Regions from separate parts of the Streptomyces sp. NPDC005195 genome, predicted to be linked through region 3. Evidence: riboswitches for the same ligand, from Rfam matches in the RefSeq annotation. Region 3 holds a riboswitch; each other region holds the start of a gene.

Evidence for each region. Region 3 has a riboswitch for S-adenosylmethionine ahead of thrC (threonine synthase). Riboswitches for the same ligand answer to the same signal wherever they lie in the genome.
Region 1: another riboswitch for S-adenosylmethionine. It lies ahead of ABZV34_RS26225 (putative leader peptide); the one in region 3 lies ahead of thrC (threonine synthase).
Region 2: another riboswitch for S-adenosylmethionine. It lies ahead of ABZV34_RS28595 (aminotransferase class V-fold PLP-dependent enzyme); the one in region 3 lies ahead of thrC (threonine synthase).

Annotation. Positions count from the first base shown of each region.
Region 1 covers NZ_JBEXHZ010000031.1:13,437-23,765, reverse strand. The annotation lists gene ABZV34_RS26245 (maleylpyruvate isomerase N-terminal domain-containing protein) at 1-256, shown strand, start outside; gene ABZV34_RS26240 (MarR family transcriptional regulator) at 336-836, opposite strand; gene ABZV34_RS26235 (YceI family protein) at 966-1,481, shown strand; gene ABZV34_RS26230 (cell envelope biogenesis protein OmpA) at 1,706-2,485, opposite strand; gene ABZV34_RS26225 (putative leader peptide) at 2,577-2,651, opposite strand; SAM riboswitch class IV at 2,688-2,833, opposite strand; gene ABZV34_RS26220 (putative leader peptide) at 3,079-3,204, shown strand; gene ABZV34_RS26215 (LLM class flavin-dependent oxidoreductase) at 3,384-4,580, shown strand; gene ABZV34_RS26210 (NtaA/DmoA family FMN-dependent monooxygenase) at 4,598-5,986, shown strand; gene ABZV34_RS26205 (RNA polymerase sigma factor) at 6,086-7,102, opposite strand; gene ABZV34_RS26200 (CDP-alcohol phosphatidyltransferase family protein) at 7,826-8,590, opposite strand; gene ABZV34_RS26195 (zinc-binding alcohol dehydrogenase) at 8,697-9,677, shown strand; gene ABZV34_RS26190 (6-carboxytetrahydropterin synthase) at 9,815-10,213, shown strand; gene ABZV34_RS26185 (glycosyltransferase family 4 protein) at 10,210-10,329, shown strand, end outside.
Region 2 covers NZ_JBEXHZ010000039.1:43,795-54,123, reverse strand. The annotation lists gene ABZV34_RS28605 (cytochrome bc complex cytochrome b subunit) at 1-1,434, shown strand, start outside; gene trpD (anthranilate phosphoribosyltransferase) at 1,571-2,635, shown strand; SAM riboswitch class IV at 2,903-3,019, shown strand; gene ABZV34_RS28595 (aminotransferase class V-fold PLP-dependent enzyme) at 3,203-4,564, shown strand; gene ABZV34_RS28590 (Lrp/AsnC ligand binding domain-containing protein) at 4,640-4,921, opposite strand; gene ABZV34_RS28585 (rhomboid family intramembrane serine protease) at 4,918-5,649, opposite strand; gene ABZV34_RS28580 (hypothetical protein) at 5,780-6,019, shown strand; gene ABZV34_RS28575 (NYN domain-containing protein) at 6,054-7,403, shown strand; gene ABZV34_RS28570 (NlpC/P60 family protein) at 7,800-8,840, shown strand; gene ABZV34_RS28565 (NlpC/P60 family protein) at 9,064-10,095, shown strand; gene ABZV34_RS28560 (hypothetical protein) at 10,128-10,329, shown strand, end outside.
Region 3 covers NZ_JBEXHZ010000003.1:224,575-234,903, forward strand. The annotation lists gene groL (chaperonin GroEL) at 93-1,715, opposite strand; gene ABZV34_RS05460 (cold-shock protein) at 2,182-2,388, opposite strand; gene ABZV34_RS05465 (MoaD/ThiS family protein) at 2,843-3,118, opposite strand; gene thrC (threonine synthase) at 3,239-4,576, opposite strand; SAM riboswitch class I at 4,594-4,750, opposite strand; gene ABZV34_RS05475 (glucosyl-3-phosphoglycerate synthase) at 4,918-5,862, shown strand; gene ABZV34_RS05480 (trehalose-6-phosphate synthase) at 5,989-7,410, shown strand; gene otsB (trehalose-phosphatase) at 7,445-8,320, opposite strand; gene ABZV34_RS05490 (DUF3263 domain-containing protein) at 8,361-8,588, opposite strand; gene ABZV34_RS05495 (extracellular solute-binding protein) at 8,666-9,931, opposite strand; gene ABZV34_RS05500 (ROK family protein) at 10,069-10,329, shown strand, end outside.

The sequences.
Region 1 (10,329 bases), on a different contig from region 3:
CGCCCTGGGCGGTCGCCACGCCCGTATCGCGGTGCGGACGGTGTCTCCCGCGCGGGCGTTCGGGCTCGACCTGGGTGACTCGGTCGCGCTCGTCGACGAGCCCGCCGAGCCCGACGCCGTGCTGAACGCCCCGGCCGAGTGGTGGCTGCGGCTCGTCGCCGGCCGCCACGCCCCCGACCACACTCCGGCCGAGGTGAACCTGAAGGGGGACTCCCTCACGCTGGACGACCTGCGACGCGTCTTCCCCGGCTTCTGACCCGCGAGGTCGTCGCGGGGCGGTCCTTCAGCCGGCCTTCGAGGCCGTCCCGCTCACGGTCCACCCGGGCCGCCCCGCTTCACGACCCGTCGCCGGGGGCCTCGGCGGGCGGCAACAGGTCGTGCAGCTGCTCGTACCGCTGTGCGCAGGCCGTTCGGGCGATGGCCTGCGAGACGGCGTCGGCCAGCGGGCGCGAGGACTCGCGCAACAGCGTGCGGGCCTTGTCCGTGAGCGCCACCTCGATCCCCCGCTTGTCCCCGCACGCCGAGCGCCGCGTGATCAGGCCCGCGTGCTGCAGACAGGCCACCTGATAGGTCAGCCGCGTCTTGGGGCGGCCCAGCAGCTCGGCGATCTGTGTCATGCGCAAGCTGGATCCGGGCTGGTCGGCCAGCAGGCACAGCACCAGGAACTCGTCGTGCGAGACACCGAGGGCGTCCTTGACGCGAGCGCGCAACTGCTGCTCGATCGCTCCGGCCGCCGCCAGCAGCCGCATCCAGGACCGCAGTTCGGCCGGCAGCAGGCCGTCGTCGCAGCCCGACTCGTGTTCGGGCAGGTCAGCGGGGGCGAGGAAGTCGGCCATGGTGTCACAGTCTACCGGTTGTCCAAATTTGAAGAACGGGCTAGCCTGTGATCGTCCAAATTTGGATGACTACACGTTGTCCCACGGCCCGTGCCTCACCTGTAACCGTTAAGCGTCTGGAGAACACTCATGACCGTCGCCGTCGAAACCGGCCTGTGGCAGCTCGACCCGGCCCGCACCAGCGTCGTCGTCCGGCACAAGACGATGTGGGGTCTGGTCACGGTGAAGGGTGTCTTCGCCACTGTCACCGGGGAGGGCGAGGTGCAGGCGGACGGGACCGCCCGCGGCACCGTCACCCTGGACGTGGCGTCTCTCGACACCAAGAACGGCAAGCGTGACAAGCACCTCCGTTCGGCCGACCTCTTCGACGCGGAACGGCACCCCACGATCACCTTCGCGGTGGACGACGCCGTGATCGCCCCGGACGACACCGTCGAGGTCACCGGGCAGTTGACCGTGCGCGGCATCACCAGGCCGCAGCCCGTCGTCGCCCGCGTCACCGCGGCGAGCGCCGAAGACGTCACCCTCGCCGCGGAGTTCACCGTGGACCGCGACCAGTTCGACATGGGCTGGAACCAGATGGGCATGCTCCGCGGCCTGACCACCGTCGTCGGCACACTCGTCTTCACCCGCGTCAAGGGCTGAGCCGACGGAGCGCCGCCCGCCGTCGGCGCGGCGGCAAGCGGTGACCGCCCGCCGGCTCCATGGTCCGCCGGACATGGCGGCCGATGTCACAGGCTTCGCGGCGGCGCGTCCTGGTGCGGTCCGAGGACGGGACGGTGAACAACTCCCAGATGACCGGGGGCTGTTCGCCGTGGCCTCGAGATGGGCGCGGGCCGGTCGTCCGGAGAGACGTCCCGACGGCGGCGTCAGGCCCGGCGCACCGCTTCGCGGAAGGCCGGATGGGCGCCCAGCCGGCCGACGTAGTCCCGCAGACGGCCGTACGGGGAGAGGACGCCCTCCGTGCCGAGGCCGGTGAGGGCCACCCACAGGTCGACGTCGGCGGCCGTCAGCTCGTCGCCCCACACATGCTCGTACGACCCGAGTCGGTGATCCAGCGAGTCGAGCGCGGCGGACCGCGCCGTCGGCCCGGCGACCGTGGTGAGGTTCCGGTCCAGGAAGACGCGGAAGGCGTCGATGTCCGCGGCGAGGGACGGCGGGTGCAGCCGGGGGAGTCCGTCGTCGTCGCGGCAGCCCGGAAGTTCGCCGAGATCGCGCAGGATGTCGGGGGTGTGATTGCTGACGACGCGTCCGCTCCAGCGGTCGCACAGCGCCGGCGCGGTGAGCGGACCGTCGTAGTGGTGCCAGGTGGCCTCGTACGCGGCCCGCAGCGCGGCGCGGGCGGCTGGTGTCCCGGAGGGACCCGCCAGCAGCGTGGTGGTGACCGAGTCGCGCAGCCCCAGCAGGCCGAGGGTGATCGAGATGCGCAGCGAGCGCGGACAGCGCTCGGAGAGGTACAGCTGATAGCGGTGCGGCGCGGGATAGAAGCCGCCGGCCGGACCGGCACCGATGCGACTGCGGATGCGGTGTTCACGCGAGGGGGCCGCTCCCCGAGGGGGTGCGGCGACGAAGGCCCCCGTGGCAGGCGAGGCCGGGGCGCGGTGGTGGGAGGCGACGGCGGTCGGACTGAGCGAGGCTGTCTCGGGCATGACTCTCCAGGGGGGACGGCGAAGCCCCGCCGCCCGGGGGCAGCGGCGGCGGAACGGAGTGACTGCTCTGAGGTACCGTCCGGACCCTGGACTAGTAGGCGCTGGAGACCCGCTGCAGATCGATGTGCAGACGCCTGGTCAGACCGCTCGTGCCCTTTCCGGCCATTCCCGTCGCTCCCGTGTCCGGGGCTCGCGAGAGGCGAGACCACGCTTGCCCCGCCGCTCCGGCGGGACCCGGTCGTCACCCGGGGCACCCCGTCGCGGTGGAAGGGTTGCCTGTCAGCGGGCCGGGGCCGATCAACCGCCTCGCACGGAGGGACCCGGCGAAGGGCGCTGACCATCGTGACCGTCCCCGTCAGTCTCGGTCCGCTCCGTGGGCTCGTCAAGAAGGCGCCCGCCCGGTCTCACCACGTGGTCGTCCGGGCTGCCGAGCGTTGACCTCCGCACGCCGTGCCTCGCCACCGCACGGACTCGGTCCTGGTCCGAACTCCGGGGCTCCGAGCCGGAACAGACGGCGCGGGCGGGCCGTTGTGCTGGAGAGGACACCACGACGACGGCGCGCCCAGGGCGCCCGCCGCGACGGAAGGGCGGAGGTGACGGACGTGCCGGTCCTGTCCGCGCTCCGCGTCATGGCGCTCACCCCCCGCCGCCGTGTCCATCTGTACTCCCGGCCGCACATCGATCTGCGGCGCGTGGCCGGCGCGCTCTGTCGTCCCTGACCTGTCACCCCGCTGCCGCCGCCCTCCGCACGGAGGGCAGGAGCCCTCGTACGGTCGATCAGGAAGGCACCCCTTTCGTGGCCTCGTCATCCCCCTCCCCGCTGCCCGCCGCCTCCCCTTCACCCCTCTCATCCGCCACTTCCTCCTCTTCCTTCTCTTCCCCTTCTTCCTCCGACGCCCTGCACCTCGCCGTCGCGCTCGACGGCGCCGGGTGGCATCCGGCCGCCTGGCGCGAGCCGGTGGCCCGCCCCCGTGATCTGCTCACCGCCGCGTACTGGACGGACCTGATCACCGAGGCCGAGCGCGGCCTGCTCGACCTTGTGACCATCGAGGACGCGCTCGGACTCCAGTCCTCGCGGGTCACCGGTCCCGACGGCCGCACGGACCAGGTACGTGGACGGCTGGACGCCGTCCTGATCGCCGCCCGCGTCGCTCCACTCACCAGCCATATAGGACTGGTGCCGACCGTGGTGGCCACCCACACGGAGCCGTTCCATATCTCCAAGGCGATAGCCACCCTCGACTATGTGAGCAGCGGGCGGGCCGGCGTACGGGTGCAGGTGTCGCCGCGTCAGAGCGAGGCCGCGCACTTCGGCCGCCGTGAGTTCCCCCCGTTCCGGCTCGAGGACCTGGACAGCCCCGCCCTGCGGGAGTTGGCCGTCGACCTCTTCGACGAGGCCGCCGACCACGTCGAAGCGGTACGCAGGCTCTGGGACAGCTGGGAGGACGACGCGGAGATCCGGGACGTCGCCACCGGCCGCTTCGTCGACCGCGACAAGCTGCACTACGTCGACTTCGAGGGGCGGCACTTCAGCGTCAAGGGACCCTCGATCACCCCGCGCCCGCCACAGGGCCAGCCCCCGGTCAGCGCCCTCGCCCACGAATCGGTGACCGGAGCGCCCTTCCGTCTGCTCGGCCGCTCCGCCGACATCGGATACGTCACCCCCCACGACACCGGGCAGGCGCGCACGATCGTCGCCGCGGTCCGCGCCGAACAGGAGGCGGCCGGGCGCTCCGGCGAACCCCTGCACCTCTTCGGTGACCTGGTGGTGTTCCTGGACGACGATCCCGCCGCCGCGGTGGCCCGCCGCGACCGCCTCGACACCCTCGCCGGCCACCCGTACACCAGTGACGCCCGGATCTTCACCGGCACCCCCGCACAACTCGCCGACCTGCTCCAGGAGTTGCACTCGGCCGGACTGTCCGGCTTCCGGCTGCGCCCGGCCGTCGCCGGCCACGACCTGCCGGCGATCACCAGGGGCCTGGTCCCGGAACTCCAGCGCCGCGGCGCCTTCCGGCAGTCGTACGAGGCCGACACCCTGCGCGGGCTGCTCGGACTCTCCCGCCCCGCCAACCGCTACGCCGCCACCGCCTGAGCCGGAGGGACCCACTCATGAACACGACACAGGACAAGCCCCTCAAGCGGATCCACCTCGCGGCGCACTTCCCCGGCGTCAACAACACCACCGTCTGGAGCGCCCCGGAGGCCGGCAGCCACATCGAGTTCAGCTCGTTCGCGCACTTCGCGCGGACCGCCGAACGCGCCAGGTTCGACTTCCTCTTCCTCGCCGAGGGCCTGCGTCTGCGTGAACAGGGCGGACATATATATGACTTGGACGTGGTCGGACGCCCCGACACCTTCACGGTCCTGGCCGCGCTCGCCGCCGTCACCGAACACCTGGGCCTGACGGGCACCATCAACTCCACCTTCAACGAGCCCTACGAGGTCGCCCGCCAGTTCGCCAGCCTCGACCACCTCTCCGGCGGACGTGCCGCCTGGAACGTCGTCACCTCCTGGGACGCCTTCACCGGCGAGAACTTCCGCCGCGGCGGGTTCCTCCCGCAGGACGAGCGCTACTCCCGGGCCAGGGAGTTCCTGGCCACCGCGAACGAACTCTTCGACTCCTGGCACGGGGACGAGATCGTCGCCGACCAGGAGACCGGAACCTTCCTGCGCGACGCCGGGGCCGGAGCCTTCGTGCACCAGGGCCGGCACTTCGACATCCAGGGGCGGTTCAACGTCCCGCGCAGCCCACAGGGGCGCCCCGTCGTCTTCCAGGCCGGGGACTCCGAGGAGGGCCGCGAGTTCGCCGCCGCGGACGCCGACGCGATCTTCAGCAGGTACGCCACCCTCGAGGAGGGCCGGGCCTTCTACACGGACGTCAAGCGCCGGCTGGCCCGCCACGGCCGTACGCGCGACCAGTTGCTGATCCTGCCCGCCGCGACCTTCGTCCTCGGGGACACGGACGCCGAGGCGGAGGAACTCTCCCGCGAGGTGCGCCGTCGGCAGGTCAGCGGCGCCACGGCGATCAAACACCTCGAGTTCGTCTGGAACCGCGACCTGTCCGCGTACGACCCGGACGGTCCGCTTCCCGACATCGACCCCGACCCCGGCGAGCACACCGTCGCCCGCGGGCGCGCGCAGGTCCGGATGTACCGGGATCCGCCGGCCACCGCCCGGGAGTGGAGGGAGCGGGCCGCCGCCAACAAGTGGTCGATCCGGGACCTCGTCATCGAGACCGGCAACCGGCAGGCGTTCGTCGGTTCCCCGGCCACCGTCGCCGCGACGATCAACGACTTCGTCCAGGCCGACGCCGCCGACGGCTTCATCCTCGTCCCCCACATCACCCCCGGCGGCCTCGACACCTTCGCCGACACCGTGGTCCCGCTGCTCCAGGAGCGCGGCGTGTTCCGTACGGAGTACGAGGGCACCACTCTCCGCGACCACCTGGGCCTCACCCGTCCCGACGCCGAGGCGACGGCCGACCGGGTGGCGTCATGAGGTGCCCGGGCATCGCGCGGATCGTGCCCGACCCGGACCCCGTGGCCGGGGTACGGAAGCCGGCGAACGGCCATGTCGGCCAGGAGGTCTGCGCGGGGGTCAGCTGACGTCGAGGTAGTCCCGGAGAGCCTCGGAGCGTGAGGGGTGGCGCAGTTTGGACATCGTCTTGGACTCGATCTGGCGGATGCGCTCGCGTGTCACCCCGTACACCTGCCCTATCTCCTCCAGCGTCCGGGCCTGCCCGTCCATGAGGCCGTAGCGCAGCGTGATGATCCCGGCCTCGCGCGCGGTCATGTTCGCCAGGACGGCCTGGATGGCGTCCTTGAGGAGCAGGAAGGTGACCATGTCCGCCGGGGAGATGGTCTCGCTGTCCTCCAGTACGTCACCCAGTTCGGTGCCGCCTTCCTCACCGAGGGGGGTGTGGAGGGAGACCGGCTCCTTGGTGTAGTTCTCGATCTCGGTGATCTTCTCCACCGGCACGTCCAGCTTCCTCGCCAGTTCCTCCTGGGTCGGATCGGCTCCCGTGTCCTGGATGATCTCCCGGCGGACCTTGGCCATTCTGTTGATGACCTCGACCATGTGGACGGGAATGCGGATGGTCCGGCTCTGGTCCGCCAGCGCCCGTGAGATCGCCTGCCGGATCCACCAGGTCGCATAGGTCGAGAACTTGAACCCTCTGGCGTAGTCGAACTTCTCCACCGCGCGGATGAGACCCGTGTTGCCCTCCTGCACGAGGTCCAGGAACAGCATCCCGCGCCTGCTGTAGCGCTTGGCGATGGAGACGACGAGGCGCAGGTTCGCCTCGACGAGATGGGACTTCGCCCGGTGTCCGTCCGCGGCCAGGATCTCCAGCTCCCGCCGGAACTCCGGGTCGATACCCGGCTCCTCCTGGAGCCTGCGATCGGCGAACAGTCCCGCCTCGATCCGCTTCGCCAGATCCACCTCCTGCGCGGCGCCCAGCAGGGGGACCCGGGCGATCTGCTTGAGGTAGTCGCGTACCTGATCGACCGAGGCACCGGAGGAGGTGAGCCGGGGGCCGGGGGCGTCGTCGTCCTCCTCCACGTGCGCGACGGGCCGGGGCGGCTCCGGGTCCCACACCTGGGAGTCCGTCTCCATGGCCCTCAACTCCTGTCCGGAAGCGGTCGGAGGAACTGCCCGGCGCGGGACTGCGGCTGGGTGGCGTACGTCGTCGTGGTGCAGACCGTGGCCGGCTCGTCGAGGACAGGGAGCGTCGTGGCGGGCCGACCGGGTTTCCCGTACCCCGGTCCGACGTGATGGAGCGTCCTGAGGTGCTGGAGGACGATCGCGCGCTCCGCGAAGAGTCCGTGCGAAGAGTCCGGGCATACCCCGAGGGTCGTGGACAGGACGTCGGCGAGGGACTTGCCCTTGAAGTGTACGTCCAGGGCCTCGCGGTTGTACCGCGCTCCGTGACAGACCCGGCACGGAGCGGGGCGCCGGGCGGATCGCGCCCGGTGGCGTCCCGCACGGCAAGCGCGTCCGTCCGGGGTGACACGCCCTGGGGGCGCGCTTCGTGGACGTGTCTCGTCGACGCGTCCCGTGTGCGACAGGGTGCCGGCGGCCGGGTCCAGCGATACGCCGGTCCGGTCCGGTGCGGTTCAGTCCGGTGCGGTTCAGTCCGGTTCAGTCCGGGACGCGACGGGGGAGAGGACGAGTCCGGATGCGGCCGGTTCGCAGCCGCGGGCCCACAAGTGGGGGGCGGCCTCCGGCGCGTTCGCCCGCGCGGGCTTGATCGTCCGCCTTGCGCCGGCTCACGTACGACGGCTCACCGCCGTACCGGTTGCGCGGGGACGGCCCCTCGGCCGTCCCGGTCCTCTTGCGTCAGCCCACCTCGGCGAGCTCGCGGACACTCCGCGGCAGCTCCTGCGCGTGGTGGTGGCGGTGGCGGCACAGCCACACGATGTCGCGGCCGAACGACCAGACCAGCAGGACGAGCGCCAGCAGTACGGCGGCCGCGTCCCCCTCGCGGGGCAGGATCCCGGCGCCGGCGACGAGCAGCACGATTCCCTGAAGGGCCGCCACGGTCTTGCGGGCCATGCTGTGCGGCAGCGCCGCGTTCAGCCAGGGAAGGACCCGGGCGGCCGCCACGAACACGTACCTCATGGTGCCTATCAGCAGCACCCAGGGGCCGAGCGACATCGAGACGTACACGCTGAGCACGAGGATCAGGAAGGCGTCGACCTCCATGTCGAAACGGGCGCCCAGGGCGGTCGAGGTGCCGGTGCGGCGGGCGACCTTGCCGTCGACCCCGTCGAGGATCAGGGCGACCGCCGTGAGACCGACGAGCAGGGAGACCGGGGGCGAGCTCTGGAAGGAGTCCGCGACCAGCGCGGTGACGCCGCCGACCAGGATCGCGCGGCCGAGAGTCACCCGATTGGCCGGTCCGAAGGAGCGGGGCCGTGAACGGCGCAGGGCTCGGGTCAGGACCGCCCAGGTGGCGATCGCGAAGGCCAGGCCGGTCAGCCAGCCCGCGGGCCCCATCCCGATCGCCGTCCCCAGCAGAGCCAGCACCAGGAGCTGCACACCCGCTCCCACCGTGGTCTCCTGGGCCAGGAGCCTAGCGTCGTACGTGTTGTTCAGGGCCACCGCACATCCTCCGGCCATATGACAGAGTCGATCAACGCCGCGTACTGTGCGCGGCTTGTCACCGCTCCGTACGTGAAGATCTGCTCGATCGTTCAGGGGGACGCTCATGGAACTCACAGCTCGCGCCTTCTGGCTGGGCTCGCCCGGCCACGGCGAGATACGCGAGGTGGCCCTGTCGGCGCCCGCGGAGGGTGAGGTGCTGGTGCGCACGCTCTACTCCGGAGTCAGCCGGGGCACCGAGTCCCTCGTCTTCCGTGGCGGCGTGCCGGAAAGTCAGCATGCTTCGATGCGTGCACCGTTCCAGGACGGGGATTTCCCCGCACCGGTGAAATACGGCTATCTGAGCGTCGGCCAAGTGGAGGAAGGCCCGGCGGGCCTGCTGGGCAGGACCGTGTTCTGCCTGTATCCGCACCAGACCCGCTACGTCGTCCCGGCCGGCGCCGTGACGGTCGTACCGGATGCGGTGCCCGCGGCCCGTGCCGTCCTCGCCGGGACGGTGGAGACCGCGGTGAACGCCCTGTGGGACGCCGCTCCGCTGGTCGGGGACCGGATCGCGGTCGTGGGCGGAGGCATGGTCGGCTGCTCCGTCGCCGCCCTCCTGGCCCGCTTCCCGGGCGTACGGGTGCAGCTCGTCGACGCCGATCCCGCGCGCGCCGGCATCGCCCGGGCCCTGGGCGTCGACTTCGCACTGCCCGCGGAAGCCGCCGGTGAGTGCGACCTCGTCGTGCACGCCAGCGCCACCGAGGCCGGACTCACCCGGGCGCTGGAACTCCTCGCCCGCGAGGGGACCGTCCTCGAGATGAGCTGGTACGGCGACCGGCGGGTCAGCCTGCCGCTGGGGGAGGCCTTCCACTCGCGGCGCCTGGTCGTGCGCAGCAGCCAGGTGGGTTCCGTTTCACCGGCGGCCCGGCCCGGCCGGACGTACGCCGACCGCCTCGCGCTCGCCCTCGAACTGCTCGCCGAGCCCGCCTTCGACGCTCTCGTCACCGGGGAGTGCGACTTCGCGGAACTGCCCGGCGTGATGGCGAAACTCGCCTCCGGATCGATACCGGGGTTGTGCCATCGCGTCGTCTACGACGGAGTCTGAGCACCGGGCGACCGGTCTGACCTCCGAAGACTGCGAAGAAAGGGGAACAGGCGACTGAACAAGGAGAACGGGGCAGCCGTACTACACGACATGGTCCCGGCAGGGGATCAGACGTGCCGCACCTGGAGGGTCGTCCGTTGTTCAGCATCACCGTCCGCGATCACCTGATGATCGCCCACAGCTTCCGTGGCGAGGTCTTCGGCCCCGCGCAACGCCTGCACGGAGCGACGTTCCTGGTGGACGCCACGTTTCGCCGAGCCGAACTCGACGAGGACAACATCGTCGTCGACATCGGTCTGGCCACCCAGGAACTCGGCGCCGTCGTGAGCGCGTTGAACTACCGCAACCTCGACAACGAGCCGGACTTCAAGAACACGAACACCTCGACGGAGTTCCTCGCCAAGGTCGTCGCCGACCGTCTCGCCGAGCGTGTGCACGCCGGGGCGCTGGGCGAAGGCGCGCACGGCCTCTCCGGCATCACGGTCACCCTGCACGAATCACACATCGCGTGGGCGAGTTACGAGCGTGCCCTGTGACCGACACGACCATCGGCCGGCCGGCCGCGGACAGCGACCAGTCGCGCCTGAACTACGTGCCCGTCCAGCACACCGCTCTCAAGAATGCGGCGATCATCCCCATGTCCCTGCGCTCT
Region 2 (10,329 bases), on a different contig from region 3:
CTGACGCTGTTCTTCCACCCGTCGATGAACGAGGTGGAGTACCACGGCAGCTACATCCCGCTGCAGGGCCAGATGATGTCCGAGGCGTTCAACTCGACCATGCACATCTCCTTCGAGGTGCGCGGTGGTCTGCTGATCCGGCAGATCCACCACTGGGCGGCGCTGGTCTTCCTCGCCGGCATGTTCGTGCACATGATGCGGGTGTTCTTCACGGGTGCGTTCCGCAAGCCGCGTGAGGTCAACTGGCTGTTCGGCTTCCTGCTGTTCGTGCTGGGCATGTTCACCGGCTTCACCGGTTACTCGCTCCCGGACGACCTGCTCTCCGGCACCGGTGTCCGCTTCATGGAGGGCGCGGTCCTGTCCGTGCCGATCGTCGGCACGTACCTCTCGTTCTTCCTCTTCGGCGGTCAGTTCCCGGGCGGCGACTTCGTGGCCCGCTTCTACTCCGTGCACGTACTGCTGCTGCCGGGCATCATGCTCGGCCTGCTGGTGGCCCACCTGATCCTGGTCTTCTACCACAAGCACACGCAGTTCGCGGGCCCCGGAAAGACGAACAAGAACGTCGTCGGCATGCCGCTGCTGCCGGTCTACACGGCCAAGGCCGGAGGCTTCTTCTTCCTGGTCTTCGGTGTCATCGCGGCCGTCTCGGCGATCGCCTCGATCAACCCCATCTGGACGATGGGCCCCTACCGTCCGGACATGGTGTCCACGGGCGCCCAGCCGGACTGGTACATGGGCTTCTCCGAGGGCCTGATCCGTGTCATGCCGGGCTGGGAGATCAACCTCTGGGGTCACACGCTCGTCCTGGGTGTGTTCATCCCGCTGGTGATCTTCCCGCTGGTCCTGGTCGCGATCGCGGTCTACCCGTTCATCGAGTCCTGGGTCACCGGCGACAAGCGCGAGCACCACATCCTGGACCGCCCGCGCAACGTCCCGACCCGCACCGCCTTCGGCGCGGCCTGGATCAGCTGGTACTTCGTCCTGCTGGTCGGCGGCGGCAACGACATCTGGGCCACGCACTTCCACCTGTCGATCAACTCGATCACCTGGTTCGTCCGGATCGCGTTCTTCGTCGTGCCGGTGCTCGTCTTCATCGCCACCAAGCGGATCTGCCTCGGCCTCCAGCGCCGCGACAAGGACAAGGTGCTGCACGGCCGCGAGTCCGGCATCATCAAGCGCCTGCCGCACGGTGAGTTCATCGAGGTGCACGAGCCGCTCGGCCAGGAGGCCCTGCACACGCTCACCGCGCACGAGCAGTACCAGCCCGCCGAGATCGGCCCGGTGGTCGACGGGAACGGTGTCGAGCGCAAGGTGAACGGCGTGCAGCGACTGCGTGCCAAGCTCAGCAAGGGCTTCTACGGGGAGAACAGCCAGATCCCCAAGCCCACGGTCGAGGAGTACGAGGAGATCACGAGCGGCCACGGCCACCACTGATCCTCCGGCCGGTCCTCACCGGTCCCACTGATCGCCACGGCAGGAGCCCCCGTCCCTTGGACGGGGGCTCTTCGCCGTGCCCGGGCTGGATAGGGTGGACCCTGCTTGTACCTGTCTACGAACCCAGGAGCGGCATATGAGTGCTGTGACCCCCGCTGGAGGCGACATCGCGGCGGGCCGTTCCTGGCCCGCCGTGCTGAACGGCCTGCTCGACGGCCGGGACCAGAGCGCGGACGACACGGCCTGGGCGATGGACCGGATCATGAGCGGCGAGGCGACGGACGCGCAGATCGCCGGCTTCGTGGTGGCGCTGCGGGCCAAGGGCGAGACGGTCGAGGAGATCACCGGTCTGGTCCGCACGATGTACGAGCACGCCAAGGTGATCGAGGTCCCGGGGGAGACCGTCGACATCGTCGGTACGGGCGGTGACGGCGCGAAGACGGTGAACATCTCCACGATGTCGTCGATCGTGGTGGCCGGGACCGGCACGAAGGTCGTCAAGCACGGCAACCGGGCCGCGTCGTCGGCGTCCGGCGCGTCGGACGTCCTGGGGAAGCTCGGCGTCAATCTGGAGCTGACGCCGAAGCGGGTGGCCGAGGTGGCCGAGGAGGCCGGGATCACCTTCTGCTTCGCGGTGAAGTTCCATCCGGCGCTGCGTCATGTGGCGGCGGCGCGTGGGCAGTTGGGCATCCGGACGGTCTTCAACTTCCTCGGTCCGCTGACCAACCCGGCGCGGGTGAGGGCGCAGGCGGTGGGTGTCGCCGATGCCCGGATGGCGCCGATCATGGCCGGTGTCTTCGCCGAGCGCGGCAACTCCTCGCTGGTCTTCCGCGGTGACGACGGGCTGGACGAGCTGACCACCACGGCGACGTCGAAGGTCTGGGTCGTGCGGGACGGCAAGGTGACCGAGGAGCGGTTCGATCCGCGGGACGTCGGCCTCGACCTGGTGCCCGTGGAGGCCCTGCGGGGTGCCGACGCCTCGTACAACGCGGAGGTCGCCCGTCGTGTCCTGGACGGCGAGAGGGGGCCCGTACGGGACGCCGTGGTGCTGAACGCGGCGGCGGCCCTGGTGGCGTTGTCCCCGACGGATGCGTCGCTGGTGGACCAGCTCCGTGCCGCGATGGTGCGGACGGCTCGGGCCATCGACTCCGGGGCCGCGCGCGCGGTCCTGGACCGCTGGGTGACGGTCACCAACGCGTAGACCCTCCGGGATCCCTCGCCCCTGTCATCCCTCGAGTTCTCCCGTCCTTGGGGGCTGCCGCCCCCAGACCCCCGCTTCGGCCCGAACGGCCTCGTCCTCAAGCGCCGGACGGGCTCGAGACGCGAGCCCGCGCTGAAGGGCTGACACCCGACCCGTCTCCGGGGGCTCCACCCCCGGAGACGGGTCCGGCAGGGGCGGCGGGGGCCGGTACCGGCATGTGGACGGTGGGGTTGCGTCAGGAAGATCGTGTGGCAGGATGCGATATCAGGTCATGAGCGACAGCCATCAGGCCCCGGCCGGCTGTCCGGCAACCCTCCGTCCGTGGCGGGGTGCCCCGGGTGAAGACCAGGCCGTAGGCAGCGAGGTCTGCGGCAAGCGCGGACCCCTCGAGAATCCCAGGGGTCCTGGTCGTTCGAGGGAGCCTTCTGTGAGCAAGCGAATGCGGTAGGGCGTAGAGCCCCGCTCCCGCACACCCTTTTCCCCTCCCACCTGCGCCGGGCCGCGCGCGTACCTCCGTACGCCCCCGCCCGCGCGGTGCTTCCGCCTGCCTCTCACAGGAGTGCACCCATGTCTGTCTCCACCGCTGCCGCCGAACGGTCCGTATGTGCCCCCCTGCCCGTTCTGGGCCGTGATGTGACCGTCCCGCTCGTCACCGGCGGCGAGGTCACCTACGCCGCCCTCGACTACGCCGCCAGCGCCCCGGCCCTCCAGCGTGTCTGGGACGACGTCGCCGCGTACGCCCCGTACTACGGCAGCGTGCACCGTGGAGCCGGCTACCTCTCCCAGCTGTCCACCGACCTCTTCGAGAACGCCCGCGGGACCGTCGCGGAGTTCCTGCACTGCCGCGAGGACGACCAGGTCGTCTTCACCCGGTCGACGACCGACTCGCTCAACCTGCTCGCCGCCGCCCTCCCGGCCGACTGCCAGGTCTTCGTGTTCGAGACCGAGCACCACGCCTCGCTGCTGCCCTGGCAGGACGCGCGGGTCACGTACCTCGACGCGCCCCGCACCCCGCGGGGGGCCGTCGCGACCCTGGAGCGCGCCCTCGCCGACCGTGACCCCCACGGACCGGCCCTCGTCTGCGTCACCGGCGCCTCCAACGTCACCGGCGAGCTGTGGCCGGTGCGCGAGCTCGCCGCCGCCGCGCACGCCCACGGCGCCCGGATCGTCCTGGACGCCGCCCAGCTCGCCCCGCACCACCCGGTGTCCGTCGGCGACCTCGACGTCGACTGGGTCGCCTTCTCCGGGCACAAGCTGTACGCGCCCTTCGGCTCAGGTGTCCTCGCCGGCCGCTCCGACTGGCTGCGCGAGGCCGAGCCCTACCTCGCCGGCGGCGGTGCCAGCCGCAAGGTCGCCCGGCGCGCGGACGGCGGCGTCGACGTCGAGTGGCACGAGAGCGCGGCCCGGCACGAGGCCGGGTCCCCCAACGTCATCGGCGCCTACTCCATCGCCTCCGCCTGCAAGGCGCTCACCGAGGAGGGCTTCGACCGGATCGTCGCCCGCGAGCGGCACCTGATCCGCACGGTCCGGGAGGGGCTCGCCGAGGTGCCCGCCGTGCGCGTGCTGTCGCTGTTCGGCGACGACGCGCCCCGGGTCGGCGTCATCTCGTTCGTCGTCGAGGGCTGGAACAGCTCACACTTCGCGGCGGCGCTCTCCGCCGAGTACGGCATCGGGGTGCGTGACGGCCTCTTCTGCGCGCACCCGCTGCTGCGCACGCTGCTCGGCAGCGACCCGCAGACCCAGGGCGAGTGCGGGGCCCCGGAGGCCGCGCCCGGCGAGAAGTCCCTCAACGCGATCCGCGTCAGCTTCGGGGCGGGCACCCCGGACGAGCACGTGGAGCGCTTCGTGCGCGCCGTGAAGGAGCTCGTGCGGGACGGTGCGCAGTGGCGCTACCGGACCGAGGGCGGTCGCTGCGTGCCGGCGGTCTGACCCCGGTGGCCGCGAAGGACCCGCTGCGGTACGGAACGGCGTGGGGGGCGGTGCGGGGTCAGGAGTCCAGGCCGGTCAGGAGTCCAGGCCGATCGCGAACGCCGCCTCCAGGTCGTGCTGCGAGTACGTACGGAACGCGACGTGGGTGTCGGTGCCCTCGACCCCCGGGATCTTGCTGATGCTGCCGGGGATGACGTCCGCCAGATCGTCGTGGGCCTTGACCCGGACCATGGCGATCAGGTCGTACGTACCGGTGACGGAGAAGACCTCGCTGACACTGTCCAGCGCGGCGATCGACTGGGCGATCTCGGGGATCCGGTCCACGCTGGTCTTGATGAGCACGATCGCGGTGATCACGGCTGGTTTTCTCCCTCGGGGGCCGCTGCTGGGACTTTCACTCTAGTCGGCCGCCGGAAGCGCACCCACGCGTAGAGGAAGCCCAGCGAGAAGCCCACCAGGTGTGCCAGATAGGCGACCCCGGGACCCGAGGGGCTGCGGCCCGCCGCCAGCCACTGCAGCGCCGCCCAGAACGGCAGCACGATCCAGGCGGGGAAGCGCAGCGGCAGGAAGAAGAGGAACGGGAAGAGACTGGTCACCCGGGCCTTGGGGAACAGGTACAGGAACGCTCCGAGGACCGCGGAGATCGCTCCCGAGGCACCGACCAGGGTCTGTTCGGAGCTGGAGTTGGCGATCGCGTAGCCGACCAGTGCGAGGTATCCGCAGCCGACGTAGAAGAGGGCGAACTCGAAGTGGCCCATGCGTTCCTCGGCCATGGCCCCGAAGACGTAGAAGAAGAGCATGTTGCCCAGGAGGTGGAGCCAGCTGCCGTGGATGAACAGGGCCGTGGCGGGGGTCAGCAGGGCGCCCGGAGTGCCGCTCAGCAGATCGGCGGGCACCACGCCCCAGCGCCGGAAGTAGGCGCGCTGTGCGACGAGCAGTTCGTCCCCGGTGCCGTACGTCGGATTGAACCCCGACGCCGGGCCGATCACGAAGATCACACAGCACAGGACGATCAGCCCGTACGTCACGGGCGCGGACTGGGCCCGCACCGTCCTGCCGACCGTCGTACTCCAGTTGCCGATCATGTTGCAGAGCATGACGTAACCGGACCGATGCACACAGAGTGCCTCGCCGCTGTGGACGGCCGAGCGTCGAGTACCCGCCAGGCCGTAGGGTTACGAGCCACACGGACACCAGAAGGAAAGCGACTGCCACATGACGGTTCCCCTTCCGACCGCCGACACCCGCTGGCGCTGCACCCTGTGCGGCAATCTGACGCGCTTCGACGTGACCCGCTCGTCCAAGGTCGTCGAGTACATGCACCTCGACCTGGCCGGTGAGCCGAGCGTGGAGGAGCGTGAGGTGGTCAGTGAGACCATCGAGTCGGTGCGTTGCCGCTGGTGCAACGCGGTGGATCAGGTGGAACTGGTGGACAGGCCGGGCGTCGGCTCCTGAGGGAGCGGGCCCCGCACGGACGATGGAGTGACGGATGGCGGAGACCACAGGCGGGGAGCCGGACGACGGCGCCGCCGAGGTGCTCGACCGTCCGCTGCCCGACGGCGTGCGCCGCCGTGTCGTGCAGATCGTCTCCGACGGGTTCGGCGGTCTGACCGTCGCCGAACTGCCGGTCCAGCTACGGCAGTACGCGCGGTTCGCCCCGAACCGGCGCGCGAAGTTCGCCGGCAACGCGATGGCCGCGGCGCTGGAGACCGACCCGCTCTTCAGGCAGCGTATCGCCGAAAAGCTCAGAGAGGCGCAGCCGGAGCTCGTCGGAGCCCTCGACTCCGGCGCGCCGCCCCCGGCCGCGGACCCGCTGGACGTGGCGGCCGCGGCCTATGTGCTGCGCCCCACGGGCTGGGTGAAACTGGTGACCGCCGCGGGCGAGGAGGCCCTGCGGGCGGACGCCGAGCGTGCCGACGAGGAGAGCCGCGCGGAGCTGGAACGACTGCGCGAGGAGCTCGCCGAGGCGCGGACGCACACCCGGGCCGAGACCGAACGGCTGCGCACCGAGCTGGAGTCCGCGAAGAAGGAGTCGGAGTCGCTGCACCGCAAGCTGCGCGGTGCCCTCAGCGACGTCAAGCGGGGTGAGGCCGCGCTGCGCAAGCTGCAGGCCGAGACGGACACCGCGCGGGCGGAGGGGCAGGCCCAGGTGTCCGCCGCGGAGAGCGAGAGCCGGCGGCTCAAGACACGGCTCTCCGAGGCCGAGGCGGCCCTGGAGGCCACCCGTAAGGCGGCCCGTGAGGGGCGCAGCGTCGAGGACATGCGCGTCCGGCTGCTGCTGGACACCGTGCTGGACGCGGCGCAGGGGCTGCGGCGCGAACTCGCCCTGCCACCGGTGTCCGTACGGCCCGCCGAGACCGTGGACGCGGTCGAACCGGGGCGGATGACCCCCAAGGACATCGCCGCTCGCGCCCTGTCCGAGAACGATCCCGCGATCCTCGACCAGCTGCTCGCGCTGCCGCAGGCGCACCTGGTGATCGACGGGTACAACGTCACCAAGACCGGATATCCGCAGATGCCGCTGGAGAAACAGCGGCTGCGGCTGCTGGGGCAGCTCTCCCAGCTCGCCGCGCAGACCGGCGCCGAGGTCACCTGTGTCTTCGACGGGGCGGAGCTGGCCGCGCCGGTGCTGCTCGCGCCGCCGCGCGGGGTGCGGGTGCTGTTCTCCAAGCCGGGAGTCACCGCGGACGAGTTGATCCGCCGGCTGGTGCGCGCCGAGCCGCCCGGGCGGCCGGTCATCGTGGTCTCCACCGACCGTGAGGTGGCCGACGGGATCGCCAAGGCGGGCGCCCGGCCGGTCGCCTCCGTGGTGCTCCTGAAGCGCTTCTCGCGGGGTTAGTCGAGTACGTTCCGCGGGGTCGGCCGAAGGGTTTTCCGCGAGGTCGGCCGGGGGGTTTCGCCCGGTTCGTCAAGCGATTTTCGCCGGGTCGGTGATCTGCGGCCTACGCGTCAAAGGGCTCGTACGTCCCATGTGTAACGTCCGGGCGCAATGGGTCGTTTGGAGAAACCTTCACGCAACGTAGCGTCAATCGGATATCACTGCAGGTGAGTTGAGTGCAAAGAATGCGCTCGGTAACCGAGATTTTTCAGGTTTGGATTTGAACTGATCACAGGAAGGTCACTAGGGTCAGGCCTCGAACCTCCGCTCGGGTGTTCGCTCGTTGGGAGTGACGGCGGAGGGGCACCGCCCGTCGGCGTCTCGGCAGGCGGCTGGAGGAAGAAGGAGCTCGCCTTCGTGGCGTCCCACCGTCGACCCAAGCAGCCGAGCCGCACCCGTGTGACCGTGCTCACCACCGCCGCGGCGGCCGCCGTGGCCCTCAGCGCCAACGCCGCCAACGCCGCGCCCAGCGAGAAGCCGGGCAAGGACGAGGTCAAGGCGAAGGTCGACGCCCTCTACCAGGAGGCGGAGCAGGCCACCGAGAAGCTCGACGGGGCCAAGGAGAAGCAGGACAAGCTGGAGAAGCAGATCAGCACCCTGCAGGACAACGTCGCCCGTGGCCAGGATGACCTCAACCAGCTGCGCGACGGCCTCGGTTCGATGGCCAGCGCCCAGTACCGCACCGGCGGCATCGACCCCTCCGTGGCACTGTTCCTCTCCTCGAACCCGGACGACTTCCTGGACAAGGCGTCCGCGATGGACCAGCTGACCGGTCAGCAGGTCGAGTCGTTGAAGAAGGTCCAGGAGAAGCAGCGCGAGCTCGCCCAGCAGCGCCAGGAAGCGTCCGAGAAGCTCAAGGACCTCTCCGACACCCGCGCCGAGCTCAAGAAGAAGAAGCAGGAAGTCCAGGGGAAGCTCGCCTCCGCGCAGAAGCTCCTCAACTCCCTGACCGCCAAGGAGAAGGCGGCGCTGGACGAGCAGCAGTCGCGCGCCACCCGCGCCAGCGAGCGCACGGTCCTCGACAGCCCCGGCAAGGCCGGCTCCGGGCGCGCCGGCGCCGCGTTCGCCGCCGGACAGAGCATGAGGGGCCGGCCGTATGTCTACGGCGCCACCGGCCCCGACTCCTTCGACTGCTCCGGCTTCACCTCCTGGTCCTACGCCCAGGCCGGTGTCTCCATCCCCCGCACCTCCGAGTCGCAGGCCACCATAGGCACCCGCATCTACTCGCAGAGCGATCTGCAGGTCGGTGACCTGGTCTTCTTCTTCGGTGACCTGCACCACGTCGGGCTCTACGCGGGCGGCGGCCAGGTGCTGCACGCCCCGCGTACCGGCACGGTCGTGCGCTACGAGTCGATGAGCACCATCGGCGGAGCGTTCCAGTTCGGCGTCCGGGTCTGATCCGGCCTCCGCACCGCTCCGGGGATCTCCTCGGCGTGCCGCCCAAACGGGCGAATCACGGTAACTCCCGCTGACCCCACGCCCCGTCGGTGACCTGCGTCTCCGGCGGGGCGCAGCCATGTGCGCCCCCGGAGGTCTTTGGCCGGTGCGTAGTCGCACGGCTACTGTCTGCCGCGTTTCCCCCGATTCCGGGGGACCGTCAGCGGAAGGGAGAGCGGCTACCGTGGGGTCCCATCGCCGCCGTGCACCGTCCGGGTCCGACCGGGGTGCCGGCACCCCGGGCATCGCCGGCATCACCGTCACCGTGATGTCCGTGGCCGCAGCCGCCCTCGGTGCCGTACCGGCCGCCGCGGCACCGCAGGACGACACCCGGGCCGAGGTGGACCGTCTCTACACGCAGGCCGAGAAGGCCACCGAGGCGTTCAACAAGGCCGGCGAACGCGCCGGCGCGCTGCGCAAGGAGGTGCGCACGGCGCAGGACCGGATCGCCCGCCAGCAGGAGCGCATCAACACGATGCGGGACGCGCTCGGTTCGCTCGCCGGGGCCCAGTACCGCGCGGGTGGGCTCGACCCCTCCCTCGCGCTGATCTTCTCCGACAACCCGGCCGAATACCTCGACAAGGCCGCCGTGCTGGACCGGATCAACGCCCGCCAGGCGGGGGAGCTCGAGGACCTCCGGTTCGCGATGCGCGATCTCGCCCAGGAGCGGGAGGAGGCGACCGGGAAACTCGCCGAGCTGGAGCGGAGCAGCCGGGCCGTCGCCCACCACAAGCGGACCGTCGAGCGGAAGCTCACCGAGGCGCGGCGGCTGCTCGACTCGCTGCCGGACGGCCTGCGCGACGCCTACGACCGGGCCTCGCGCTCCGGACGCCCCGGCATCCCCGACCTCGGAAGCGCCGTGCCCGCCTCGGGGCGGGCCGCCGCGGCCCTCGCCGCGGCCCGCTCCGCGCTCGGCCGCCCCTACGTGTGGGGCGCCAACGGGCCCGGCGGCTTCGACTGTTCGGGCCTCATGCAGTGGTCGTACGCGCGGGCCGGGGTCGGTCTGCCGCGTACCTCCCAGGAGCAGCGGTACGCCGGACACCAGGTGCCGCTCTCGCAGGCGCTCCCCGGTGACCTGGTCACCTACCGGTCGGACGCGAGCCATGTGGCGATGTACGCGGGCAACGGGCAGGTGATCCACGCGCCCTATCCGGGGGCCGCGGTGCGCTACGACCCGGTGGGCATGATGCCGATCTCGTCCGTGACGCGGGTCTGACCGCGCCGCCGGAGCGCCGTACGATCGGGAACGTGGCAGGTCGAGGGCGTGCGTCGCGGGCGGGGTGTTCCCTGGTGCTGCTCGGCGTGCTGGCGGGCTGCGGCGGGCATCCGGCTCCGGACACCGCCGCCGCCGACGTGCAGCGGGTCCTCGACCGGCGGGCGACGGCGGTCCTCGACCGGGACGAGGCGGCCTACCGCGCCACCGAGGGACCGTCCGGCTCGGTCACCGAGT
Region 3 (10,329 bases):
TTTGTGTGACCCCGGACACGCCCGAGGGCGGTACCCCCCACAGAAGGGGTACCGCCCTCGGAACGTCAGGACAGTGATCAGCCGGAGGCGGATCAGAAGTCCATGTCACCGCCCGGCATGCCGCCCGGAGCGGCCGCGGAGGCCCTCTCCGGCTTGTCGGCGATGACGGCCTCGGTGGTCAGGAACAGCGCGGCGATGGAGGCGGCGTTCTGCAGAGCAGAGCGCGTGACCTTCGCCGGGTCGATGATGCCTTCGGCGATCATGTCGACGTACTCACCGGTCGCGGCGTTCAGGCCGTGACCGACGGGCAGGTTGCGCACCTTCTCGACGATGACGCCACCCTCGAGACCACCGTTGACGGCGATCTGCTTGAGCGGAGCCTCCAGGGCGAGCTTCACGGCGTTGGCGCCGGTCGCCTCGTCACCCGTCAGTTCGAGCTTCTCGAAGACCGAGGAAGCCTGGAGCAGGGCCACGCCACCACCGGCGACGATGCCCTCCTCGACGGCCGCCTTCGCGTTGCGAACGGCGTCCTCGATGCGGTGCTTGCGCTCCTTGAGCTCGACCTCGGTGGCGGCACCGGCCTTGATGACGGCCACGCCGCCGGCCAGCTTCGCCAGGCGCTCCTGGAGCTTCTCGCGGTCGTAGTCCGAGTCCGAGTTCTCGATCTCGGCACGGATCTGGTTCACGCGACCGGCGACCTGGTCGGCGGAGCCGGAGCCGTCGACGATCGTGGTCTCGTCCTTGGTGATGACGACCTTGCGGGCGCGACCGAGCAGGTCGATCCCGGCGTTCTCCAGCTTGAGACCGACCTCCTCGGAGATGACCTCGCCGCCCGTGAGGATGGCGATGTCGCCGAGCATGGCCTTGCGGCGGTCACCGAAGCCCGGGGCCTTGACGGCGACGGACTTGAAGGTGCCACGGATCTTGTTGACGACCAGGGTCGACAGGGCCTCGCCCTCGACATCCTCGGCGATGATCAGCAGCGGCTTGCCCGACTGCATGACCTTCTCCAGGAGCGGGAGCAGGTCCTTGACGTTGCCGATCTTGGAGTTGGCGATGAGGATGTAGGGGTCGTCGAGCGACGCCTCCATCCGCTCCATGTCGGTGGCGAAGTACGCCGAGATGTAGCCCTTGTCGAAGCGCATACCCTCGGTGAGCTCCAGCTCCAGACCGAAGGTCTGGGACTCCTCGACGGTGATGACGCCTTCCTTGCCGACCTTGTCCATCGCCTCGGCGATGAGCTCGCCGATCTGGGTGTCGGCGGCGGAGATGGAGGCCGTGGAAGCGATCTGCTCCTTGGTCTCGACATCCTTGGCCTGCTCGAGCAGGGCACCGGAGACGGCCTCGACGGCCTTCTCGATACCGCGCTTGAGGGCCATCGGGTTGGCGCCGGCGGCGACGTTGCGCAGACCCTCGCGCACGAGCGCCTGGGCCAGCACGGTCGCCGTGGTCGTACCGTCGCCGGCGACGTCGTCCGTCTTCTTGGCGACTTCCTTGACCAGCTCGGCGCCGATCTTCTCGTACGGGTCCTCGAGCTCGATCTCCTTGGCGATGGAAACACCATCGTTGGTGATCGTGGGGGCGCCCCACTTCTTCTCGAGGACGACGTTGCGGCCCTTGGGGCCGAGGGTGACCTTGACGGCGTCGGCGAGCTGGTTCATCCCGCGCTCGAGACCGCGCCGTGCCTCCTCGTCGAACGCGATGATCTTGGCCATGTGAAGTGGTCCTCCCGGACTGGGGTGGATTGCTCCGGACCGCGCTGGCGCCCGCGACGGACGGCCTGCCTGCCTCGTGGTTCCTTGCACCACCTGGCCTGCGGGCCTCACCGACCCGGTCCTTCGTTATCACTCTCACCTTCAGAGTGCTAACGCAATGATTAGCACTCGCCCCTGCCGAGTGCAAGCGACTCGGGAGGATCCCCAGGTGAACAGGGGCGGCACGACCACCCTCCGAAGGGGGTCCGCGACCGCCCCCGCGAGGTCGCGCGGGGGCCCGGGGAGGAGTCCCGGACAGAGTCTTCGCAGGTTCGCGGCCGGTTCCCCGGACGGTTGGCGGCCGGTTCCCCGGACGGTCCACGGCCGGTCATCCGGACGGTCCGCGGACCTACGGACATACCGAAGGGCTCGCACCCCAGAGGGATACGAGCCCTTCGTCACGTCGAACAGTCAGTCGGCGCGTGCTTCAGCCGGTCGCGAGCCGGACCATGTCCGCCTGCGGCCCCTTCTGGCCCTGCGAGATCTCGAAATCGACTCGCTGACCCTCTTCCAGGGTGCGGTAGCCGTCCATCTGAATCGCGCTGTAGTGGACGAAAACATCCGCACCACCGTCGACCGCGATGAAGCCGTACCCCTTCTCCGCGTTGAACCACTTGACGGTGCCCTGAGCCATGCCTAACTCCCCTATTACTGGCCCTTGCACAGGACCGCACTTCGCGGGCCCGGGTCAGACCTCCACCCCCCAACGGATTGGGGGTGTGCGCCGGAACGCGTCGACCGCGGCTGAATGTATCTGCCCAACTGCCGTCTGCAACAGGTCAATCGGACGAGAATTCTGGGCACGCCCGATCAGGAATACAGGGAGAATTCGCGAAGATTTAGGGCAACTCGGGCCCCATAAAGGCCGCATAAGGCTCAAAAGCGCCGTGCACTTTGGCCATTTCTTATCGCAGGCGGGACGTGCACTCATATGCACCCGGCATGGATAAGGCGGCGGGTTCCCCAACTGTACCCCGCTCAACCATACAGAATTGCCCCCTCCGCTTCTCTCACGGAGGGGGCAATTCGATGAACTCTCGGTGATTGGAATTACCCACGGTAATGATCTCACCGTGGGTAATCGCCCGTCAGCCTCCGGCGACGGCCGGGATGATCGACACGCCCACGCCGTCCGGCGTGGCCGTCTCCAGGCCCTGCTCGAAGCGGACGTCGTCGTCGTTGACGTACACGTTGACGAACCGGCGCAGCTTGCCCTCGTCGTCCAGCACGCGCGCGGCGATGCCCGTGTGGTTCTTCTCCAGGTCGGAGATCACCTCACCGAGGGTCCCTCCCTCGGCGGTCACCTCGGACCGGCCGCCGGTGTAGGTGCGCAGGATGGTGGGGATACGGACGTTGACGCTCATGCGGTGACCTCCCGGTCGGATGGTGGCGTACGGCTGGAAGCGCCCCGGCGGGGGCGCGCGGAACCGCGCGGACGGCCCCCGCGGGCCCGCGGCCGGGGAACGGCCTCCCCGGCCGGGCGGCTACGCGAGGCCGGCCTCGCGGAAGGAGTCCAGGCTGGGACGGATGGTCGCGGTCAGCCCGGTGCCGGCCACCGCGTCCAGCGTCTTGAGGCCGTCACCGGTGTTCAGCACGACCGTCGTGAGCGTCGGGTCGAGCAGCCCGTTCTCGATCAGCTTCCTGGCCACACCCACCGTCACACCGCCGGCCGTCTCGGCGAAGATGCCCTCGGTACGCGCCAGCAGCTTGATCGCGTCGACGACCTGCTCGTCGTTCACGTCCTCCACGGCCCCGCCCGTCCGCCGCGCGATGTCCAGCACGTACGGGCCGTCGGCGGGGTTGCCGATGGCGAGCGACTTGGCGATGGTGTCCGGCTTCTGGGGCCGCACGACGTCATGGCCGGCCTTGTAGGCGACGGACACCGGTGAACAGCCCTCGGCCTGCGCGCCGAAGATCTTGTAGGGCTTGTCCTCGACGAGGCCGAGCTTGATCAGCTCCTGCAGCCCCTTGTCGATCTTGGTCAGCTGGGAACCGGAGGCGATCGGCACGACGAGCTGGTCGGGCAGCTGCCAGCCGAGCTGCTCACAGATCTCGTACGCGAGAGTCTTGGACCCCTCCGCGTAGTACGGCCGCAGGTTGACGTTGACGAAGCCCCAGCCCTCGCCGGCCGGGTCGCCGATCAGCTCGGAGCAGAAGCGGTTCACGTCGTCGTAGTTGCCCTCGATGCCGATGAGCTCGCCGCCGTAGACCGCGGCCATGACGACCTTGCCCTGCTCCAGGTCGTGCGGGATGAACACGCAGGAGCGGAAGCCGGCGCGGGCGGCGGCGGCACCCACCGCGCCGGCGAGGTTGCCGGTCGAGGAACAGGAGAGGGTGGTGAAGCCGAAGGCGCGGGCGGCCTCGATGGCCTGGGCGACGACGCGGTCCTTGAAGGAGTGCGTCGGGTTGCCCGAGTCGTCCTTGACGAAGAGCCTGCCCGGGTCGACGCCCAGCTCGCGGGCGAGGTTGTCGGCCTTGACGAGCCTGGTCCAGCCCGGGTTGATGTTCGGCTTGTCGGCGACGTCGGCCGGGACGGGGAGCAGCGGCGCGTAACGCCAGATGTTCGCGGGGCCCGCCTCGATGCGCGCCCGGAGCTCCTCGGTGTCGTAGGCCGAGAAGTCGTAGGCGATCTCGAGCGGTCCGAAACACTCCTCGCAGGCGAAGACCGGGCCGAGCGGCACGCGGTGGCCGCACTCGCGGCAGGAGAGCGCCGCGGCGGGTCCCAGATCGACGGAGCCGGCGGAAACGGCAGAAGGGGCGGAAGGGGACGGGTTCGCGGAGGTCGCGGCGTCCGGAGTGCTTGCAACAGTCTGCGCAGCCATGGAGGCGAGGCCCTTTCTCCTCATCTTCCTCACGACGCACTTCGCCGTGAGACGGATGTGGCACCTTCCCGAGCCGGGAGCCCCGCGACGCGATCAGCGATGATCGGTACGAGACCGGCTGGAGGGTTGCCGGGGCTTCATCGGGCCGTATCCCTCTGCCCCTCTGGATGAGCGGTATTCGGTTGTTGGTCTGCGATCCGGGATGATCTACGACATGCGATGGTCATCCGCGTTGTTCAAGACTGTAACCGAAGGCCAGGACAGTTGAGATAGTCGTCCGAACCGCGAGATGGATCACGCCGTGAGACATCGGGTGATCAGACAGTGAGGAGCCGCAGACTGTGCTGAAGGAAGTAGAGCGCTGGCTGAGCACCCGCTCCTGGTCCGTGGCCGATCGCCCGCTCCACAGAATCATGTCCGCCAAACGCGCCTCGGGCTCCACGGTGAGCGTCGTGCTGCCCGCGCTGAACGAGGAGGAGACGGTCGGCGAGATCGTCGCCGTCATCCGCGAGGACCTGATGCGCCAGGTGCCCCTCGTCGACGAGATCGTCGTCGTCGACTCGGGTTCGGCCGACCGCACCTCGCAGGTGGCGGCCGCGGCGGGCGCGCGCGTCGTGCACCGGGACGAGATCCTGCCCCGTATCCCGGCCGTGCCCGGCAAGGGCGAGGTCCTGTGGCGGTCGCTCCTCGTGACGAGCGGGGACATCGTCTGTTTCATCGACGCGGACCTGAGGGAGTTCTCGTCGGACTTCGTCTCCGGGATCGTGGGCCCGCTGCTCACCGAGCCGGGCGTGGACCTCGTCAAGGGGATGTACGACCGCCCGCTGGCCGGCGCCGCGGGCCAGGGCGGCCGCGTCACCGAACTCATGGCCCGTCCGCTGCTGAACATGCACTGGCCTCAGCTGGCAGGGTTCGTCCAGCCGCTCGGCGGCGAGTACGCGGCCCGCCGCTCGCTGCTCGAACAGCTCCCCTTCCCCGTCGGCTACGGCGTCGAACTGGGCATGCTCGTCGACGCCCTGCACCTGGTGGGCCTCGACGCGCTCGCCCAGGTCGACGTGGGCGAGCGCAAGCACCGCCACCAGGACGGGCAGGCGCTGGGCCGGATGTCCGCCGCGATCTACCGCACGGCGCAGCTCCGGCTGGCCCGCGGTCACCTCATCCGGCCGTCCCTCACCCAGTTCGAGCGGGGCGAGGACGGTTTCGAGCCGCGTACCTACCCGGTGGACACGGAGGAACGCCCCCCGATGGCCGAAATCTCCGAGTACGTCACACGCAGGGCCGCGTGAACCGCGCCCCTGGTGAGGGGGTGGTGGACGGTGCCACCGGCCCCACCGGCCCGCGGTCCGTGTCCTTCGTCGCATACGGCCGACGGGAACGTTTGAGCGTTTCGGTGCCGGGCTAGGTTTCGAGGCATGGCTTCAACGGCTTCATCGGCTTCACCGCACGGCGCCCACCGGATCCTCGTCGCGTCCAACCGCGGCCCGGTCTCCTACGAGGTGCGCGAGGACGGCTCGCTCCAGGCCCGGCGCGGCGGGGGCGGGCTGGTCTCGGGCCTCTCCGCGATCGGTCCGGACGCGGGGGCCCTCTGGGTGTGTTCGGCGCTCGGCGAGGGTGACCGCGAGGCGGTCCGGCGCGGGGTCGGCGAGGACGGCGTGCGGATGCTGGACATCGACGCCGCGGTGCACGCGGACGCGTACAACGGCATCGCGAACTCGGTGCTGTGGTTCGTCCACCACATGCTGTACCAGACACCGCTGGAGCCGGTCTTCGACCAGGAGTTCCGGCGCCAGTGGTCGTCGTACGAGGACTACAACCGCGCGTTCGCGCGAGCCCTGGCGGACGAGGCGGCCGAGGGCGCCGTGGTGATCGTGCAGGACTACCACCTGACCCTGGTCCCGGGCATGCTCCGCGAACTCCGCCCCGACCTGCGTATCGGCCACTTCTCCCACACCCCGTGGGCGCCGGTCGACTACTTCCGCATGCTGCCCGACGACATCGCCGGGCAGGTCCTGCGCGGCATGCTCGGCGCGGACCGGCTGGGCTTCCTGACGCACCGCTGGGCGAACGCGTTCACCGCCTGCTGCGAGGCGCTCGTCGGCGGGCTCGGCGACACCCGGGTCGGCGTGCACGGGCTCGGCGCGGACGCGGACTTCCTGCGCGGGCGCTCCCACGAGGGGGACGTCGCCGAGCGGATGGCCGCGCTGCGCGAGCAGATCGGAGAGGGCCCCGACGGCCGCGCCCGCAGGGCGATCGTGCGGGTCGACCGCACCGAGCTGTCGAAGAACATCGTGCGGGGCCTGCTGGCGTACCGGCAGCTCCTGGAGGACCGCCCGGAGTGGCGCGAGCGGGTGGTCCACGTGGCCTTCGCCTACCCCTCCCGGCAGGACCTGGCGGTCTACCGGGACTACACGGCCGCCGTGCAGACCCTGGCGGACGAGATCAACTCCCAGTACGGGAAACCGGGTTGGACGCCGGTCGTGCTCCACGTCAAGGACGACTTCGCCCGCTCGCTGGCCGCCTACCGGCTCGCCGACGTCGCTCTCGTCAACCCCATCCGGGACGGTATGAACCTCGTCGCCAAGGAGATGCCCGTCGTCTCCGACGAGGGGTGCGTGCTGGTGCTGTCCCGGGAGGCCGGGGCGTACGAGGAGCTGGGCGAGGACGCGGTCGCGGTGAACCCGTACGACGTGGTCGGCACCGCGCGGGCGCTGCACGAGGCCCTGTCGCTGCCGGCCGGTGAGCGGGCCGAGCGTACGAAGCGGCTCGCCGCGGCGGCGACGGCCCTGCCTCCGGCGCAGTGGTTCCTGGAGCAGTTGCGCGCGCTGGAGGAGTGAGGCCGTCGCGTCACGGCCGCCGCGACGGCCGGGGCTACCGGTCCAGTCGGTCGGCCAGGGACCTCAGCAGGCGCACGACCCCGGCGGGGCCGTCCACCACCAGGTCGGCGCGTTCGGCGAGTTCCGCGACCTCCGAGCTGCCGCTGCACACCAGCAGGCCCGGGACGCCGTCCGAGCGGAGTTTGTCGACGGCGGCGAAGGCGGGGAGGTCACCGAGGTCGTCGCCCGCGTAGAGGACGGCTTCGGCGCCCACCTCGCGGACGTACTCCAGGAGGGCGACGCCCTTGTCCATGCCCGGCGGGCGCAGTTCCAGGACCATCCGGCCGGGTTCGACGATCAGGCCGTGCCGGGTGGCGAGGTCGGCGAGGGGTTCGCGCAGGGACTCGAAGGCGGCCTGCGGGTCCGTGGCGCGGCGGGTGTGGACGGCGACCGCGCGGCCCTTCTCCTCGATCCAGGTGCCCTGCCAGACGCCGATCCGGTCGAGGACTCCCGGCAGCTCGGCGCGGACGGCCGCCACGCCGGGGTGGGGGGCGGGGGCGCTGACGGTGCCCGTGCGGGCGTCCCAGCGTTCGGCCCCGTAGTGGCCGAGGACGACGAGGTGGTCGAGGCCGGGGACACCCGCGAAGCCGCCGTGGCGCACCGCGACGCCGGCGGGGCGGCCGGTGACGACGGCGACCGAGGCCACCTTCGGGGCGAGGGCCGCGAGGGCGGGGACCGCGGCGGGGTGGGCGCGGGCCTGCTCGGGGTCGGGGACGATGGGGGCGAGGGTTCCGTCGAAGTCGAGTGCGATCACGGTGCGGGCGGGGTGCGTGAGGATGGCTTGCAGCCCGTCCCTGCCCGCGGCGGTCGCCGGTGTCGGGACGGTGTCCGTGGTCTCGGGGTGTTCCGGGGATTCCGCATGACTGCCCATGCGCCGACCCTATCGGCGCGACCCCGAACAAACCCCCGGTTCAGCGGTCGTCGCGGCGGCCCGCCCGGATCCGGCGGAGCCGGTTCACCGTGACCGGATCATGCGCCAGCGCCCGCGGATCGTCGAGCAGGGCGTTGAGAAGCTGGTAATACCGCACCGGCGCCAACCCGAGCTGCTCCCTTATCGCCCGCTCCTTCGCACCCGGCCCGGCGAACCCCCGCCGCTCCATGGCGAGAACCGCCCGCTCCCGCGCCCCGAGCTCCTCCATGGACGTCATGGACAGCACCGTAACCCCCACCACCGACACCCGCCCGGGTGCACCGGTCCACCGGTCCGTCCGGTCTGTCAGCGCCTGCTGTCCCTGATGGTCGCCGTGCGCTGCAACGCGCCGAGGACCCCGGACGGGCTGCCGTCGGGAGCGACCGCCTTGCCGATGTCCCGCTTGATGTCGGCGCTGACGGACGCCCAGGACATCTTGCCGACCGGGTAGAGCTGCGAGGTGGGCAGCTCGTCGAGGAACGGGACGAGCTCCTTGTCCTTCACGTCGGCGCTCATCGCCTGGGACGCGGACGTCGTCACCGGCAGCAGGTCGTACTCGTGGGAGAAGGCCAGCACGTTCTTCTCGCTGTAGACGTAGTCCAGGAAGGAGCCGATCTGCTCCCGGTGGCCGTTGTGCTTGAACGCCATCATCCAGTCGGCGACGCCCATCGTCGCCTTGGCCGTGCCGTCGACGCCCGGCATCGGCACCATGCCGAACTTCACACCCTTGTCGGCCGCCGCCTTCATCAGCGTGGGGTGCCCGTTGAGCATCCCGACCTCGCCCCGGGCGAACGCCGCGAAAGCGTCGGCGCGGTTGAGCTTGGCAGGTGCGACGGGTCCGGTGAGCCCCTTACCGACCAGTTCGTTCTTGAGCCAGGTGAGCGTGCCGACGTTCTCCGTCGAGTCGAGGTGGTACGTGCCGACGTCGTCGGTGTAGCTGTCGCCGCCGCTCAGCAGCCACTGCATGGTCTCCGCCTGCGCCTCCTCCGGGCCCAGCGGCAGGGCGTAGGGGAACTTCACGCCCCGCGACTTGAGCACGCGGGCGTCGGCCGCGAGCTCGCTCCAGCTCTGCGGCGGCGTGAGACCGGCGTCGGCGAAGAGCTTCTCGTTGAAGAACAGCAGCCGCGTGGAGGCCGCGAACGGCATGCCGTACTGCACCCGGTTCATCTGGCCCGCCTCGGTGAGCTGGGAGACGAAGTCGGCCTGGACCGGGATGGAAAGCACCTGATCGACGCTGTAGAGCCGGCCCTTGGCGGCGTAGTCCGCGTACGCGCCGATCTGCGCCATGTCGGGCGCCCGGCCCGCCGCCACCCGTTCGCCGACCTTGCGGTCGACATCGGTCCAGGGGTACACGCTGACCTCGACACGCACACCCGGATGCGCGGTCTCGTATCCCTTGACCAGGGTGTCCCAGTACTTCTGGGAGCTGTTGGCCTCGGAGTCGCCGTAGTCGGCCGCCACGAGTTCGAGGGTCACGTCCGCGGACCCGTCCGAGCTGCCGCAGCCCCCGAGGGTCGCCGTCATACCCAGTGCGGACATCACCGCGACCAGTCCAGTCCTACGTCGCTGCACGCTGTCGTCTCCCACCCCTGCGCCGTCTTGCCGTCTTTGCTTCTGCGTCCATTGCATCCGTCTCGGAATGCGGATACAAGGTCTACACCACGTGAGTGGACTAGACCTCTCCTGGGGTAAGGGGCGAGACTGTCCCCGTGAGACATGTCATCGCCCTCGATGTGGGCGGCACCGGGATGAAGGCCGCCCTCGTCGGGCCCGCGGGCGAGCTGCTCCACCAGGCCCGCCGCGCCACCGGCCGGGAACGCGGCCCGGACGCCGTGGTCGGCGCGATCCTCGACTTCGCGGCGGAGCTGCGCGCCCACGGCGAGCGGCGCTTCGGCGCACCCGCGGCGGCCGCCGGGGTCGCCGTCCCCGGCATCGTCGACGCCGACAACGGCACCGCCGTCTACTCGGCC